4 regions of the Faecalibacterium sp. BIOML-A4 genome follow, and region 1 is predicted to be linked to each of the others. Evidence: a T-box and tRNA genes for the amino acid it is inferred to sense, from the RefSeq annotation. Region 1 holds a T-box; the other regions hold tRNA genes.
What was found. The T-box of region 1 lies ahead of GKG34_RS14620 (valine--tRNA ligase). A T-box ahead of a tRNA ligase gene usually reads a tRNA of that ligase, here a tRNA-Val.
Positions count from the first base shown of each region.

Region 2: it has a tRNA-Val gene. The T-box ahead of GKG34_RS14620 (valine--tRNA ligase) is inferred to sense a tRNA for this amino acid. The anticodon was not compared.
Region 3: it has a tRNA-Val gene. The T-box ahead of GKG34_RS14620 (valine--tRNA ligase) is inferred to sense a tRNA for this amino acid. The anticodon was not compared.
Region 4: it has a tRNA-Val gene. The T-box ahead of GKG34_RS14620 (valine--tRNA ligase) is inferred to sense a tRNA for this amino acid. The anticodon was not compared.

Region 1 is NZ_WKZG01000025.1:60,410-64,142, forward strand. Features, by position in the region: gene GKG34_RS14615 (bifunctional homocysteine S-methyltransferase/methylenetetrahydrofolate reductase) at 51-1,838, shown strand; T-box leader at 2,028-2,249, shown strand; gene GKG34_RS14620 (valine--tRNA ligase) at 2,309-3,733, shown strand, end outside.
Region 2 is NZ_WKZG01000030.1:11,587-15,319, forward strand. Features, by position in the region: gene ruvB (Holliday junction branch migration DNA helicase RuvB) at 1-1,032, opposite strand, end outside; gene ruvA (Holliday junction branch migration protein RuvA) at 1,036-1,647, opposite strand; gene ruvC (crossover junction endodeoxyribonuclease RuvC) at 1,755-2,267, opposite strand; tRNA gene GKG34_RS15235 (tRNA-Val) at 2,500-2,575, shown strand; gene GKG34_RS15240 (Type 1 glutamine amidotransferase-like domain-containing protein) at 3,018-3,635, shown strand.
Region 3 is NZ_WKZG01000016.1:117,080-120,812, reverse strand. Features, by position in the region: gene GKG34_RS11570 (hypothetical protein) at 100-756, opposite strand; tRNA gene GKG34_RS11565 (tRNA-Val) at 1,203-1,279, opposite strand; gene GKG34_RS11560 (FeoB-associated Cys-rich membrane protein) at 1,459-1,626, shown strand; gene GKG34_RS11555 (hypothetical protein) at 1,682-1,918, opposite strand; gene GKG34_RS15920 (helix-turn-helix transcriptional regulator) at 1,890-2,252, opposite strand; gene GKG34_RS11545 (LexA family transcriptional regulator) at 2,448-3,065, shown strand; gene GKG34_RS11540 (hypothetical protein) at 3,114-3,332, shown strand; gene tsaA (tRNA (N6-threonylcarbamoyladenosine(37)-N6)-methyltransferase TrmO) at 3,345-3,733, shown strand, end outside.
Region 4 is NZ_WKZG01000016.1:83,186-86,918, forward strand. Features, by position in the region: partial or broken gene GKG34_RS11405 (recombinase family protein) at 1-241, opposite strand, end outside; gene GKG34_RS11410 (hypothetical protein) at 485-868, opposite strand; tRNA gene GKG34_RS11415 (tRNA-Val) at 1,248-1,323, opposite strand; gene GKG34_RS11420 (TetR/AcrR family transcriptional regulator) at 1,391-1,993, opposite strand; gene GKG34_RS11425 (MMPL family transporter) at 2,243-3,733, shown strand, end outside.

The DNA.
Region 1 (3,733 bases):
GCATTAAACTGAAAGCCAAGCGTTTTTGTAGGAAAAAGGAGAACTCCCTCATGAAGGATGTGCGTGAAATTTTAAAAAAGCGCCCGCTGCTGTTCGATGGCGGCATGGGCACATATTATAAGGCAAAGCCCGGGCAGGAATGTGAGCAGGCAAACCTGCTGGACCCGGACGGCATTTTGACCGTGCACCGCGCGTATCTGGAAGCGGGTGCCGATGCTATCAAGACCAACACCTTTGGCCTGCCGCGCATGGCAGCAGCGCAGAATCCCATGTGGGAGGCCATGGCGGACGAAGGCTGGAAACTGGCTGCACAGGCCGCTGCAAAGACCAGCGCTGCCGTGTTTGCCGATCTTGGCCCGGCCACGGACACCGAGGCACTCCCGGCGGCACAGATCTATACGGCCCTTGCCGAGCGGTTTGCCGCATTGGGTGCAAAGAACTTTTTGTTTGAGACGCTGAGCAGCGATGCCGGTGTGGCCGAAGCGGCAAAAAAAATCAAGGAGACCGTGCCGGATGCTTTTGTGCTGGTGTCCTTTGCAGTGCTGCCGGACGGCTACACCCGCGAGGGCCGTCACTGCGCAGAGCTTGTGCGCAGCATGACTGCCTGCGGTGCAGTGGATGCTGTGGGCCTGAACTGCGTTTCTGCTCCCGGTGCCATGCGTGCGCTGGTGCAGCAGCTTGGCGAGACAGAGCTGCCGCTTGCAGTGATGCCCAACGCGGGCTACCCGGTGGTCACACGCACCCGGGTGCAGTATCAGGGCAGGCCGGAATATTTTGCACGGGAGCTGGCCCGCCTTGCTGCCGAGGGTGTGCGCATTCTGGGCGGCTGCTGCGGCACTACGCCTGCCCACATTGCGGCCCTGCGTGCGGCACTGGATGCCTTGCCGGAAACACTGCCTGCAGCCCCGGCAGCAGCAGTCTCCACTGCCGCAAAGCCGGAGGTGGAAAAAGACGATGCCTTCCTGCGCAAGCTGAACGCGGGCAAAAAGGTGATCGCCATTGAGCTGGACAGCCCCAAGGATGCCGACCTGACCGGCTATCTGGACGGTGCACGCCGCCTGCAGGCTGCTGGTGCAGACCTTTTGACCATTGCGGACTGTCCCATTGCCCGGGCACGGATGGATTCTTCGCTGGTGGCCTGCCGGGTGCACCGGGAGCTGGGGCTGAACGTGCTGCCCCACATGACCTGCCGCGACCGCAATCTGAACGCCACAAAGGCCCTGCTGCTGGGCCTGTACGCCGAGGGCGTGCGGGAGGTGCTGGCCATCACCGGCGACCCCATCCCCACCGCGGAGCGGGACGAGGTGAAAAACGTGTACCAGTTCAACTCCCGCAAGCTGGCGCAGTACATCGTCTCGCTGGCAGGGGAGGGCCGGGAGATGCCCTCGCCCCTCACCGTGTTCGGCGCGCTGAACCTGAATGCCCGCAACTTTGACGTGGAGCTGCGCCGCGCCGTGGAAAAGCTGGAAAACGGCATGAGCGGCTTCCTCACCCAGCCGGTGCTCTCCGCACAGGCGGTGGTGAACCTGAAAAAGACCCGCGAAACGCTGGGCGAAAAGGCGAAAATTCTGGCCGGCATCATGCCGGTGGTGAGCCAGCGCAACGCCATCTTTATGGAGAACGAGGTCAACGGCATCCATGTGGATGCGGAGATCATCGAGCGTTTTGCCGGGCTGGACCGTGCGCAGGGCGAAGAGCTGGGGCTGGAAGTCTCGGTGAAGGCCGCGCAGGCTGCAGCGCCCTATGCAGACGGCTTTTACCTGATGACCCCCTTCAACCGCATCGCCCTGATGGAGCGGCTCATTGCAAGGCTGAAGGATGAAGGGATCGCGGATTGAAAATGGCCGATGCGTTTGCTCTGGCCATTGATAGCGGAAAAATATTTTTTATATTTGCGTTTGTCGTGGCCTGCGGGCCACTCCAAATGCGCTTTCACGAATAAGGCCCAAACCGTAAGATGCATCGGGATAAATTCTTTTGAAGAAAAAGTAATTGACAAATCGCACAAAAAACGCTATATTCTTTTTATAAATGCGTTGAAGAAGAGTGTGCACTGCATTTGCCGTTCAGAGAGCCGGAGAATGCTGCGAATCCGGTACGGTCGGGCGGTGTGCTGTCACTTTGGAGCAGGAGCGGTGAGCTGAAGAGCAAGCCGCTCTCGGAGCTGTCCCACGTTACCGGGGCATCAAGGGGCGCAGGATGCTCTGCGCAATTTGGGTGGTACCGCGGTTATTACAGCCGTCCCATGGAACGTTCCGTGGGACGGCTTTTTTCGTCCCACTTCATCATTTTTTACTGGGAGGACCCTATGAAAGAACTTGCAAAACAGTATGATCCCAGCCAGGTGGAAGACCGCATCTACCAGTTCTGGCTGGACGGCGGCTACTTCCACACGAAGGCAGACCCCGACAAGAAACCCTACACCATCGTCATGCCGCCCCCGAACGTCACCGGTCAGCTGCACATGGGCCATGCGGTGGATAACACCATGCAGGACATCCTCATCCGCACCAAGCGGATGCAGGGCTATGCCGCCCTGTGGGTGCCCGGTACCGACCATGCATCCATCGCTACCGAAGCCAAGGTGGTGGAGGCCATGCGTGCCGAGGGCCTGACCAAGGAGATGGTGGGCCGCGATGGTTTTCTGGACCGTGCATGGGCATGGAAGACCAAGTACGGCAACCGCATCGTCAGCCAGCTGAAGAAGCTGGGCAGCAGCTGCGACTGGGATCGTGAGCGCTTTACTATGGACGAGGGCTGCTCCGAGGCTGTCAAGGAAGTGTTCGTGCGCCTGTACGACAAGGGCCTGATCTACCGCGGCAACCGCATGGTCAACTGGTGCCCCCACTGCAACACCTCCATTTCTGATGCCGAGGTGGAGTACGAGGAGAAGGACGGCAGCTTCTGGCACCTGCTGTACCCGGTCAAGGAGACCGGCGAGATGCTGGAGCTGGCTACTACCCGTCCCGAGACCATGCTGGGCGATACCGCTGTTGCCATCAACGGCGATGACCCCCGCTATGCCCATCTGCACGGCTGCCATGTGGTGCTGCCCCTGCTGAACAAGGAGATCCCCATTGTGTGCGACGAGCACGCCGACATGACCAAGGGCACCGGTGTGGTCAAGATCACCCCCGCCCACGACCCTAACGACTTTGAAGTGGGTCTGCGCCACAACCTGCCCATCGTGCGTGTGTTCACCTACGACGGCCACATGACCGGTGCTGCCGACAAGGCTGCTGCCGATGCCCTGTTCGCCGCCGGCAAGAACGCCATCAATGAGCCGGAGGTGCTGGACTGCGGCAAGTACGCCGGCATGACCACCCTCGAGGCCCGCAAGGCCATTCTGGCCGATCTGGAAGCAGGCGGCTTCCTGAAGGAGATCGAGCCCCTCAAGCACGAGGTGGGCACCTGCTACCGCTGCCACTCCACCATCGAGCCCATGGTGTCCAAGCAGTGGTTCGTCAAGATGGAGCCGCTGGCAAAGCCCGCCATCGAGAGCGTGGAAAAGGGCGAGATCAAGTTTGTGCCCGAGCGCTTCACCAAGAACTATATGAACTGGATGAAGAACACCCGCGACTGGTGCATCAGCCGTCAGCTGTGGTGGGGCCATCAGATCCCGGCATGGTACTGCGACGACTGCGGCGAGACCGTGGTGGCAAAGTCCGCTCCCTGCGCCTGCCCTAAGTGCGGCAGCGCAAAGCTCACGCAGGACCCCGATACGCTGGATACC
Region 2 (3,733 bases), on a different contig from region 1:
GTCCTCGGGCGCAGCGGCCTCCGGCGCTTTCAGGCCCAGATGTTCGTAGGCCAGCCGCGTTGCGCAGCGGCCCCGGGGTGTCCGGGTCAGAAAGCCCATCTGCATCAGATACGGCTCACACAGGTCTTCCAGCGTGACGGATTCCTCGCCGAGGGCCGCCGCCAGCGTTTCCAGACCCACCGGGCCGCCGTTGTACATTTCAATGATCGCACGCAGCATACTGCGGTCCAGTTCGTCCAGACCCAGTGCGTCCACGTCCATCCGCTTGAGGCCCATCAGGGCCACATCCCGGTCAATGATGCCGTCGCCCAGCACGGTGGCAAAGTCGCGGATGCGCTTCAAAAAGCGGTTTGCCACGCGGGGCGTGCCGCGGCTGCGCTTGGCCAGCTCGTAAGCGCCTTCCGGCGTGATGGGCTGGTCGAGGATGCCTGCCGAGCGCTGGATGATCTTGCTCAGTTCATCCGGGCTGTACAGCTCCAGCTTGAGCAGCACGCCAAAGCGGTCGCGCAGAGGGCCGGTGATCTGGCCTGCACGGGTGGTGGCACCCACCAGCGTGAACCGCGGCAGGTTGATGCGGATGCTCTGGGCGCTGGGGCCTTTGCCGATCATGATATCCAGCGCATAGTCTTCCAGTGCCGGATACAGCACCTCTTCCACCTGACGGGACAAGCGGTGGATCTCGTCGATGAACAGTACATCGCCCTCCTGCAGATTGGTGAGCAGGGCGGCAAGGTCGCCGGGCTTTTCAATGGCCGGGCCGCTGGTAATACGGATCTGTACGCCCATTTCGTTGGCAATGATGCCTGCCAGTGTGGTCTTGCCAAGGCCCGGCGGGCCGTAGAGCAGGATGTGGTCCATCGGTTCGCCGCGCCGCTTGGCAGCTTCCAGATAGATTTTCAGGTTCTGCTTGACCTTTTCCTGCCCGATATAGTCTTCCAGATGCTGCGGGCGGAGGTTGTTTTCCTCGCTGTCCGCCGCCGTCATGCCGGGCTGCATCATTTTTGCGCCGTACAGCGCAGTTTCGTCCTGCATTCTTTACCTCCTGCCTGCCATGCTGCGCAAGGCCAGTTTGATGATCTCTTCCACGGGCAATGCCGCGTCGATCTTGGAAACGGCAAGCGCTGCTTCGCTCTGGCTGTACCCCAGCGACACCAGCGCCGCTATGGCCTGACTGCTGCCCTGAGAAGCCTGTGTGTCGGCGGAAGCGCCTGCCACATCCTCCAGCGAGATGCCGTCCACAAAGCCCTTGGCGACCTTGTCCTTCAGCTCCAGCACGATGCGCTGTGCAAGCTTCGGCCCCACGCCGGAAGCCGCCTTGAACGCCTTGTGGTCCCCCGCCGAGATTGCCAGTGCCACGCGGTCCGGCTCCATCACACTCAGGATGGCAAGACCCACCTTAGGCCCCACGCCGGACACGGCGGTCAGCATCTCAAAGCAGGCCTGCTGCTCCTCGGTGGCAAAGCCGTAAAGGCTCACGTCGTTCTCGGTGACGCTCATCACGGTATAAATGGTGGCTTCCTTGCCCACGCCGGGCAAGGCCCCGGCCACGCTGGCCGGGCACTGGGCATAGTAGCCTACACCGCCGCAGCTGAGCACCACCGCGTTCATGCTTTTTTTGACGATTTTTCCTGTCAGACAGTAGATCATTTAAAGCCCTCTCAGTTTCTGTGTCGGCCAATTTTCCTCTGTTCAGTTCGCCCTTCGGGAGAGCTCCGGTGCCGCGCCGCTGCAGGCGGACGGAACCGGTGAGAGGGTCAGATCGGCCCGGCCACACGGCGGACAAAGCGGTTGAGCTGGTTGCCGTTGGTGTGGCAGAAGGTGATGGCCATAGCCAGTGCATCGGCGGTATCGTCCGGCTTTGGCACGGCGGGCAGATGCAGCAGCACGCGGGTCATCTCCTGCACCTGCTTTTTCACGGCCTTGCCGTAACCGGTAACAGCCTGCTTTACCTGCATGGGGGTGTACTCGTAGATGGGCAGGCCTGCCTGCGCTGCCGCCAGCAGGATCACGCCGCGGGCTTCTGCCACGCCGATGACCGTGGTCTGATTGTGCTGGTAGAACAGCTTTTCGATGGCAAGCACCTCGGGCCGGGTGCGCTCGATCACCTCTTTGATGCCTGCATACACCTCGTCCAGACGGCGCTCGAACGGCACGCCCGCGTCGGTGCACACCGCACCGAAGTCCACCGGCGCAAACCGGTTGCCTGCGTAATCCACCACGCCCCAGCCCACGATAGCGTAGCCGGGGTCGATGCCCAAAACTCTCATGCTGCAAATACCTTCCGATACTATTCCTATTATAACTTTATTATTATATCACAACAAAACAGTGTGAGCAACAGAAAACCTTTCGCCTGCCGCCGCCAAATGTGCGCTGGCGCGTAAAAAGGGCAGTCAGCGCCCCTGCCTTTAAAAAAGTTTTACAATTTTTGAAAAAGCACTTGCTTTTTGGCAGAAGGTATGGTAATATAATCAAGCTGATTTCGGCAAAACAGAATATGGACGGTTAGCTCAGCTGGTAGAGCATCTGCTTGACGTGCAGGAGGTCACAGGTTCGAGTCCTGTACCGTCCACCATACAGTTCGTACTCGAACCCGATTCTTTATGAAAAAGGGTTTGGGTACGTTTTTTGTTTATCGGATGTTCTGCGGAAGGACTACTCGGAACGGTAAACGAGCAAAGGCAGGGTATCACTATGATAGTGGTATCCTGCCTTTTGCTTTGCGGAATCAAGTTCGCTTTGTGCGAACTTGGTCGTCCCCCTATATGGCGCGTTTGGGAGTAGTCGCTGCGTACGTGCGTACCGGGAGCCTGTACACCTCTGACAAGGTGTAACACACTAGACTTTGTGCCAAAGTCTGTGTGCCAAGGGGTCAAGCCCCTTAGAATCCCTGCGGAGCGTGTACGCACGTACGCAGAAAAATGGCAAAATTTCACTATATCGGAGTGTTCTTTCATGGTGGAGTGTGGTATACTCGGCTTAGCCCAGTAAATCGGAATTTGACGAGGTAAAAGAATATGAATGGAAAACATCTATTTCTTACATCTGCAGGGTTGACCGATAAGATGAAAGAGAAATTCTTTGATATTATTGGAAAGTGTCCGAAGGATGTGAAAGTGCTTTATATTCCAACAGCTGGCATTGAAACAGATGGTGCAAGAGAGTCGCTTGCAATATGTTTTCATGAACTCTTTCTAATGGGAATTCAGTACGAAAATATATTAGTGTACAATCTGGAATTAATTCTTTCAAAAGACTATCAAAGAACCTATTCTTCGTATGTTACAACCCCGTTTATGCTTACAAGGCTATTAACTTTTGAAGAATTAAACCAATTTGATGCTGTTTTTGTCAGTGGTGGTGATGTATCTGTGCTTTGTCGTGAAATGTCTAGAACTGGTTTTGATAGAATACTTAATAATGCAATTAAAAACGGACTTATATATGTCGGAATCAGTGCAGGAAGTATGTATGCGGCGGGAAATTTAACAGATGGATTACATATTATTGACAATCCTATTATCCCCCATTGGAATGGTTCTGAAACAACAGTATTACCGAACGGCAAAGATGAGATTAAGCTTGCTGATGGAAAAGCTGTTTATGTAGAGGATAATTACATGAGTGTAATATGATGCACATGTAGGATTAGTCAAATTCCAGTTTGCTGTACTCGTTCCTAGCAGGGTTTGGGGCAGGCACGCCCCAACAAGAAGCTGTCCCAAAGGGGCAA
Region 3 (3,733 bases), on a different contig from region 1:
TTCAATTCTTGAAAATTCTTGCCCCTTTGGGACAGCTTCTTGTTGGGGCGTGCCTGCCCCAAACCCTGCTAGGAACGAGTACAGCAAACTGGAAGTTGTTTATCCAAAATGAAATGGAATAACCATATCAAGTAAAACCGCAAGAACTATACTAATCGTTCCCATTAGCGCAGAACTCCTCAATGTGTCTCTCCTCAAAACAATAAGTCCAATAATAAAGACTATCACTTCCAAAACAGATTTTGCATTAAAATACCAGCATCCATATACAAAGCACATATTGAACAATACTGCCAAAATCAGCGCTGATAGTATAAATGCCAGTTTGCTTTTCCCCTTTGCATACCAACAGGCAAAAGCCAATAATGGAGAAACAGCTGTAAATCCAAACCAAATCATCGCATAACTTCTTGGGAAAAATCCTGCAATATAGTTTGAATACAAATAGTAGCTTGCAACCATACCAACAAAGAATACAAAAACATTGATGCTTGCTCTTATTGCAGAATTGCTATAAATAGAAATACACAGTGCAATCAATATCCAGATTGCAAAACGCCCAAGAAAATTACCAATATCTAAGACTCCATTTATTGCCATAAGCACACCTGGAAGTTCAGTTTGACGAAAATCCAGATATTTTGAGAAAGTTCCCAAAGCTATTCCGAGAAACAATATCGCTATGGTATTTATAAGTTTTCTATTATTGGATATTGGATTTTCTGCATTCCTTATATCATTCAAAAAATTTATCATAATTACCCTCACAAATTCTTATTTGTTGAACTAAGCCGAGTATACCATACTCTCCAATGAAAGAACACCCCGATATAGTGAAATTTTGCCATTTTTCTGCGTACGTGCGTACACGCTCCGCAGGGATTCTAAGGGGCTTGGCCCCTTGGCACACAGACTTTGGCACAAAGTCTAGTGTGTTACACCTTGCCAGAGGTGTACGCGCTCTCCCGGTACGCACGTACGCAGCGATTACCCCCAAACGCGCCATATAGGGGGACGACCAAGTTCGCACAAAGCGAACTTGATTCCACAAAACAAAAGGCAGGATACCATCACCACGATGATACCCTGCCTTTGCTCGTTCCTGTTTACCGTTCCAAGTAGTCCTTCCTCAGAACCTCTTGCAAACAAAAAACATACCCGAACCCTTTCTCGTAAAGAATCGGGTTCGAGTACGAACTGTATGGTGGAGAATTAGGGACTCGAACCCCAGACCCCCTGCGTGTGATGCAGGTGCTCTAACCAGCTGAGCTAATCCTCCATATTTTGTTTTGTGCGTTCCGAACTGGAACGTGATTATTATAGCACGGCCTTTGCCAAAATGCAAGCCCTAATTTTAAAAAAATCACACTTTTTGTATCCGCTTTCCGGTTGCCCTTTGATGCCAAATCGTGTATACTGAACATAGAAACTTTCCCACCGGGAAAAGAGGTACAAAAAATGCTGACACTTCGTGGAATCATTACGCTGATCGTTCTGATCGTTCTGTTTGCACTGGCCGTTGTGTGGATCTCCAAGCAGGGCGGCTGGAAGGGCGAGGGCTGCGGCGGCAACTGTGCATCCTGCCACAGCCACTGCGAAAAACAGGACCCGAACAAAAAAGCCTGAGTTCAAAAATGCCCCCGGACATTGCCTGCTGGCAGCGTCCGGGGGCATTCTGCTTTCAACTTTCCGTCTCGCGGTAAAACACCCCGCGCTCTGCCGCGTACACGGCAATGGTGCTCAGCAGGTCCTGATGGGCTTTCTGGTAAGTAGTGCGGCCGATGTGCAGCTGATCGATCACATCGTCCTCCGTGCGGTGCTGCACATAGCGCAGCTCGAACAGATCCGCACGCAGCGGGTCGTTTTTACGGTAATAGGCAAGGCCCTCCTCAATGGCGGCGCACCAGCTGCGCTCCACCGGGCTTCGTGCACGCTGCCGCATCCCATATCGGTACAGTGCCAGCCGCGTCTGATTTCTCTGCTCGCTTGTCATGTTCTGCCCTCCTCTTTTCATCCGCGCGGCGTGCCAGCACTTCGCGGCGGTTCTGCTCTTCAAAAAAGCAGAGATCCCGCTCGTACATGCTCAGACCAAGCACCGCGCTCAGCCGTTCTGCTTCGCTCAGCTTGAACTGTGTGCGCCCCTGCAGTTTCAGGTTCAGTGCATTGGGGCTGATCTTCAAGGCTCGTGCCACATACTGCATCTTGTACCCACTGGCGCGGATATAATCCCGGATCATTTCAGTATTTGCCATATTCCTCTCTCCTTTTTTCGTATCGGCAATGTCGTTTCACAATCTTTAGTTGTAGTATATTCCTGCATTGATTCAGTGTCAACCCATTTTTGCAAATTCGCAGAAAAAAGTTGATTTTAATGCAATTTTTTGGTATACTTCTGGTAACAGCATTCTTTTTACAGAACAACCATACGTTTTTCAGAGAGGTTTCGCATGTCTGAGCTTTCTACCCGTCTGCATCTGCGCCGCAAAGAACTGGGCCTTTCGCAGGAAGAGCTTGCCCAGCGCATGGGCTATCGGTCCAAATCCTCCATTACCAAGCTGGAAAAAGGCATCAACGACCTGCCGCAGTCCAAGGTGGAAGAGCTGGCAGCCGCGTTGGAGACCACCCCTGCCTATCTGCTGGGGCTGGACGCACCCTGTCCGCCGCCGGGCTTTGAGCCGCTGCCTGCCATGACGCAGGTCCCGCTGATCGGTTCCATTGCCTGCGGCACTCCTATCACGGCAGAGCAGAACATTGAACGCTATATCGGCGTTCCCGCCGCGTGGCGCGCCGACTTTGCCCTGACCTGCCACGGTGACAGCATGTCCCCCACCATCTGCGACGGCGACATCGTATGCATTCGCTGCCAGCCGGAGGTGGAGCAGGGCGAGATCGCCGCAGTGCGCATTGGCGGCGAGGCCACCCTCAAGCACTTCCACCGGCAGGGTGATGCTGTGATGCTGCTTGCGGACAATGCCGCCGTCTGCCCACCCATGATCTTTACCGGCCTGCAGCTGGAAGAGCTGCACATTGAGGGCCGCGCTGTCGGCCTGTGCCGGGGGCTGTGAGCCGCCTGCAGTCTTTCAGGCACGTTTCATAAAAGGAGGAGGCTTCTCATGTTTTTCTCCCGCAAAAAGCCTGCCCGTTCTTACGACCCCGCCACCCAGCAGCCTGCACTGCGGTGCAGCATCTGCACCGGGGAGCAGGTGGCCGGTTTCATCTCCCCGGATGGCCATTTTGAGGACGTTCAGCTCATTCGCACGCCTCAGGAACTGGACGCATTCCGGGCACGGTACAGCATCCCGCCGGAATGCCCCCTGAAAAAGATCTATTAAAAGGAGTTCGCCATGCCCACTGCACCTGAAGAGATGACCCTGAAGGTCATTGCCCATATCCATACTGCCTTTCCCACCAAGTTCGGCATCCCGCGCCAGAGCGGCCTTGTGGACGAGCTGCGCGGCGAGGTGATCTTTACGCCCGAATACCGCAATGCCGATGCCGTGCGCGGTCTGGAAGATTTTAGTCACATCTGGCTGGTGTGGCAGTTCTCCGGCGCGGTGCGGGACAGCTGGTCCCCCACTGTACGCCCGCCGCGTCTGGGCGGCAACACCCGCATGGGCGTGTTCGCCACCCGGTCGCCGTTCCGCCCCAATCCTTTGGGCCTTTCCAGCGTGCGTCTGGAAGGCATCGAGCACCGGCCGGACATTGGCCCGGTGCTCATCGTGCGCGGTGCCGA
Region 4 (3,733 bases), on a different contig from region 1:
GGGCAAAGCGGTCCAGTTTCCAGACCAGAACCACATCGAAGATTTTCTTTCCGCTATCCTTGATCATCCGCTGAAAGTCTGGGCGATCATCCGTTTTGGCAGAGTAGGCACGGTCAATGTAGGTGCCGACCACGGTGATGCCGTTCTTCTCGGCGTAGTCCTTACAGTCGCGCAGCTGTCCCTCAATGGACGCTTCGCGCTGGCTGTCGGATGAATAGCGGGCGTAGATTACGGCGGTCATGGTTGCACCTCCTTGGCAGCGTGTTCGGGTTGCCTTTATAGTATCGGGTCAAGCGCAGCTTGTCAACAATCTGCGAGCAGATTGAAATGTGAAAATTGCGAAACGCAGCGAAAAAGGTGAGAGCAAGAACCGTCCCGTGGCCACAAATTTTCAATTCTTGAAAATTCTTGCCCCTTTGGGACAGCTTCTTGTTGGGGCGTGCCTGCCCCAAACCCTGCTTCTTACTATTTGGAAATCACACAATTATGCACCACTGGGTCCACGAGAACTGACGCTCATCGGAGGTATAGAACTATAAAAAGATTGGCCATTCACAGTGTTTTGAGTCAACCCAATCAAATCAATCAACTGGCTCTCGTTATAGCTCTCTTGACAGTTATCCAGCACAGCACATTGGCAGCTATATACACCACTATCGTTAGAGACAACTCCCCACCATTCAAGGTCTGCCAAAAGTTTTCCAATCTTCTTGCGGTCAAAGCGTATTTCTTTTTCCAAAAGGGACGAGTAAATTTGTGGAGCAGACATCGGTTTTTGCTTTAATAGGAGAGCTAATGCCAATTCCTGTCCATGCAAACGGTGAAGCAAAAGACCTCTGCGAACCCAAATGTTCGACGTTTTTTTCATAGCAAATACCTCCTTTTTTAGATAGCTCGTTCACTTAAAATACGATTGATGTCCATTTGAAATTGCGCTCGTTCACAATTGTTATGTTGACTTGAGTATATCATATTACACAATAAAAGACTACTGTTATATATCAGACCCTGCCCTTTTTCCTGCGTACGTGCGTACCGACCATGTACGGACGTACGCAGCGATTAGTCCGAAAAGCGCAATATAGGGAAATACAAAGCAAAAAGGCAGGGCACCACCGCCATGGTGATACCCTGCCTTTACTTGCTCCTGCTTACCGTTCTACGTACTCCCTCCGCAGAACTTCCTGTAAACAAAAAACGTACCCGAACCCTTTTTCATAAAGAATCGGGTTCGAGTACGAACTGTATGGTGGACGGTACAGGACTCGAACCTGTGACCTCCTGCACGTCAAGCAGATGCTCTACCAGCTGAGCTAACCGTCCATAAGTCATATCGACTTGAATAGTTTACCACAGCCTGTGCAAAAAAGCAATACTTTTCTGTGATTTTTTATTTTTCCGCCTTCAGCGACCTGCGGACGATATCGTACAGCACCGGCTTCATGGCTTCAATATCATCGGGTTTGCCCTCCAGCACGCTGGAATAGCACACTGACATGCACATGCTGCCCAGTGCCGTGATGCGTTGGTAGATCTCCCGCTCAGTGCGGCCGGCCATTTCCGGGCTGGTCAGCACCACATTCAGCAGCTTGCGCATCAGCGGCTCGGCTTCGCGGCTGGCCTCGATCTGATCCAGCCCCGGCCATATGAAGTTGTGCTCCAGAAACTTGAGCACCAGCGTATCCTTCCGCAGTGCTTCGATGATGTGGTCGATCACCGCCACCATCTTGTCCGGGAAGTTTTCGAGCTCTGTCTGCTTTTCCACCGCTTCGCACGCGTCGCTCAGCAGCTGGTAGCTCACCCGGCCCAGCAGCGCCTGCATCACCGCACCCTTATCCTGAAAATACAGGTAAAAGGTGCCCTTGGCCACCTTGGCCCGGCTGGTGATGTCCTCTACGCTGGTTTTTGCGGCACCTCGCTCCAGAAACAGATCATAGGCTGCCTCCAGCAGTGCCCGGCGCTTCTCCTGCTTTTTGCCCTCCACGGTACCCATATTCCCTGACGATTCCTCTTTTCCGCTCGGTTTCATTCGCTCATTTGTGTTGTCTCAATCATTTTAGCAGTCCTTTTCCGATAGTGCAAGTCAAAAAAGCTATACAATTTCAGGCAGTTGATAAGAAAACTGACTTCTGGTCATTTTTGTACTTGACACCCGGTTTGTCATGGTTATAATAGTGTTTGCTTGGAAATGACCACCGGTCATTTTACTAAGATTTTTAACCATTTTCTATGGAGGGTTCTCATGAAAAAGATCGCACAGGGCATTGTGCGGCTGCGCAAGCTGATCCTGACAGTAGCATTCCTGCTGTTGATCCCTTCCGCAATCGGCGCAATTGCTACCCGCATCAACTATGACATCCTCACCTACCTGCCGCAGGATCTGGACTCCATGATCGGCGAGGTAGCCCTTGAGGACGATTTCCATCTGGCCTCCACCGGTATGATCACGGTAGAAGGCTTACCCACAAACGAACTGATCGCCATGAAGAAGGACATCGAGGCTGTTCCCGGCGTGACCCAGACCTTCTGGCTCAGCGATGTGATCGACCCCAGCATCCCCACCGAGATGCTGCCCGCCGATGTACAGCAGTTCATGTTCGGCAAAAACGATTCCACCATGCTGATCGTCCGCTTTGACGCCCCCAGCGCCAGCGACGAGACCATGGAAGCCGTCGCTCAGATCGAAAAGCTGCTGCGCAAGGACTGCTTCTTCGGCGGTATGAGCGTTATCCTGCAGGACACCAAGGCACTGGTCAATCAGGAAATGCCCATGTACATCCTGATCGCCGTGGGTGCCAGCCTTCTGGTGCTGTTCCTTTCGCTGGAAAGCACCATCACCCCGCTGCTGTTCATGCTGGGTCTTTTGTTCCCCATTGCGTACAACTTCGGCACCAACATCTTTCTGGGCCAGATCAGCTACATCACCGAAGCACTGGCCACCGTGCTGCAGCTGGGTGTTACGATGGACTTCTCCATCTTCCTGCTGCACCGCTATCAGGAAGAAAAGGAGCTGCGCTCTTCCAACGAGGAGGCCATGACCAGCGCCATCTGCAAGACCATGACCTCCATCTCCGCTTCCAGCCTGACCACCATTGCAGGCTTCCTGGCACTGTGTGCCATGCGTCTGACGCTGGGCCGCGATATCGGCCTTGTCATGGCAAAGGGCGTTGCCCTCGGCGTTATCTGCACCGTGGTCATCCTGCCCTCCCTGATCCTTACCTTTGATAAATGGGTGGAAAAGTACAAGCACCGCACCGTGATCCCCAAGCTGAAAAAGCTCAGCTACTTTGTTTCCAATCACTCGGTGCCCATCGTGGTTATCTTTATCCTCATCCTCATCCCCTTTGCCATCGCACAGAACAAGACCGAGGTCTACTACACTCTGTTCGACTCCCTGCCGCAGGACCTGACCGGCATCGTGGGCACCAACAAGCTGGGCGAGGACTTCGGCATGACCACCAGCCACTTTATTCTGGTGCATGACGACCTGACCGCCACCGAGGTGAGCGACCTGTGTGATGAACTCAAGGATGTGGACGGCATTACGCAGGTGGTGAGTCTGGATTCCATCACCGGCCCGGGCTTCCAGACCGAGCTGCTGCCCGACAGCATCATGGAGATCCTGCAGTCCGGCGGCTACAAGCTGATCCTTGCCAACAGCTCCTATAAGACCGGCACGGATGCCATCAACAACCAGCTGGACGAGATGATTTCCCTCATCAAGACCGTTGAC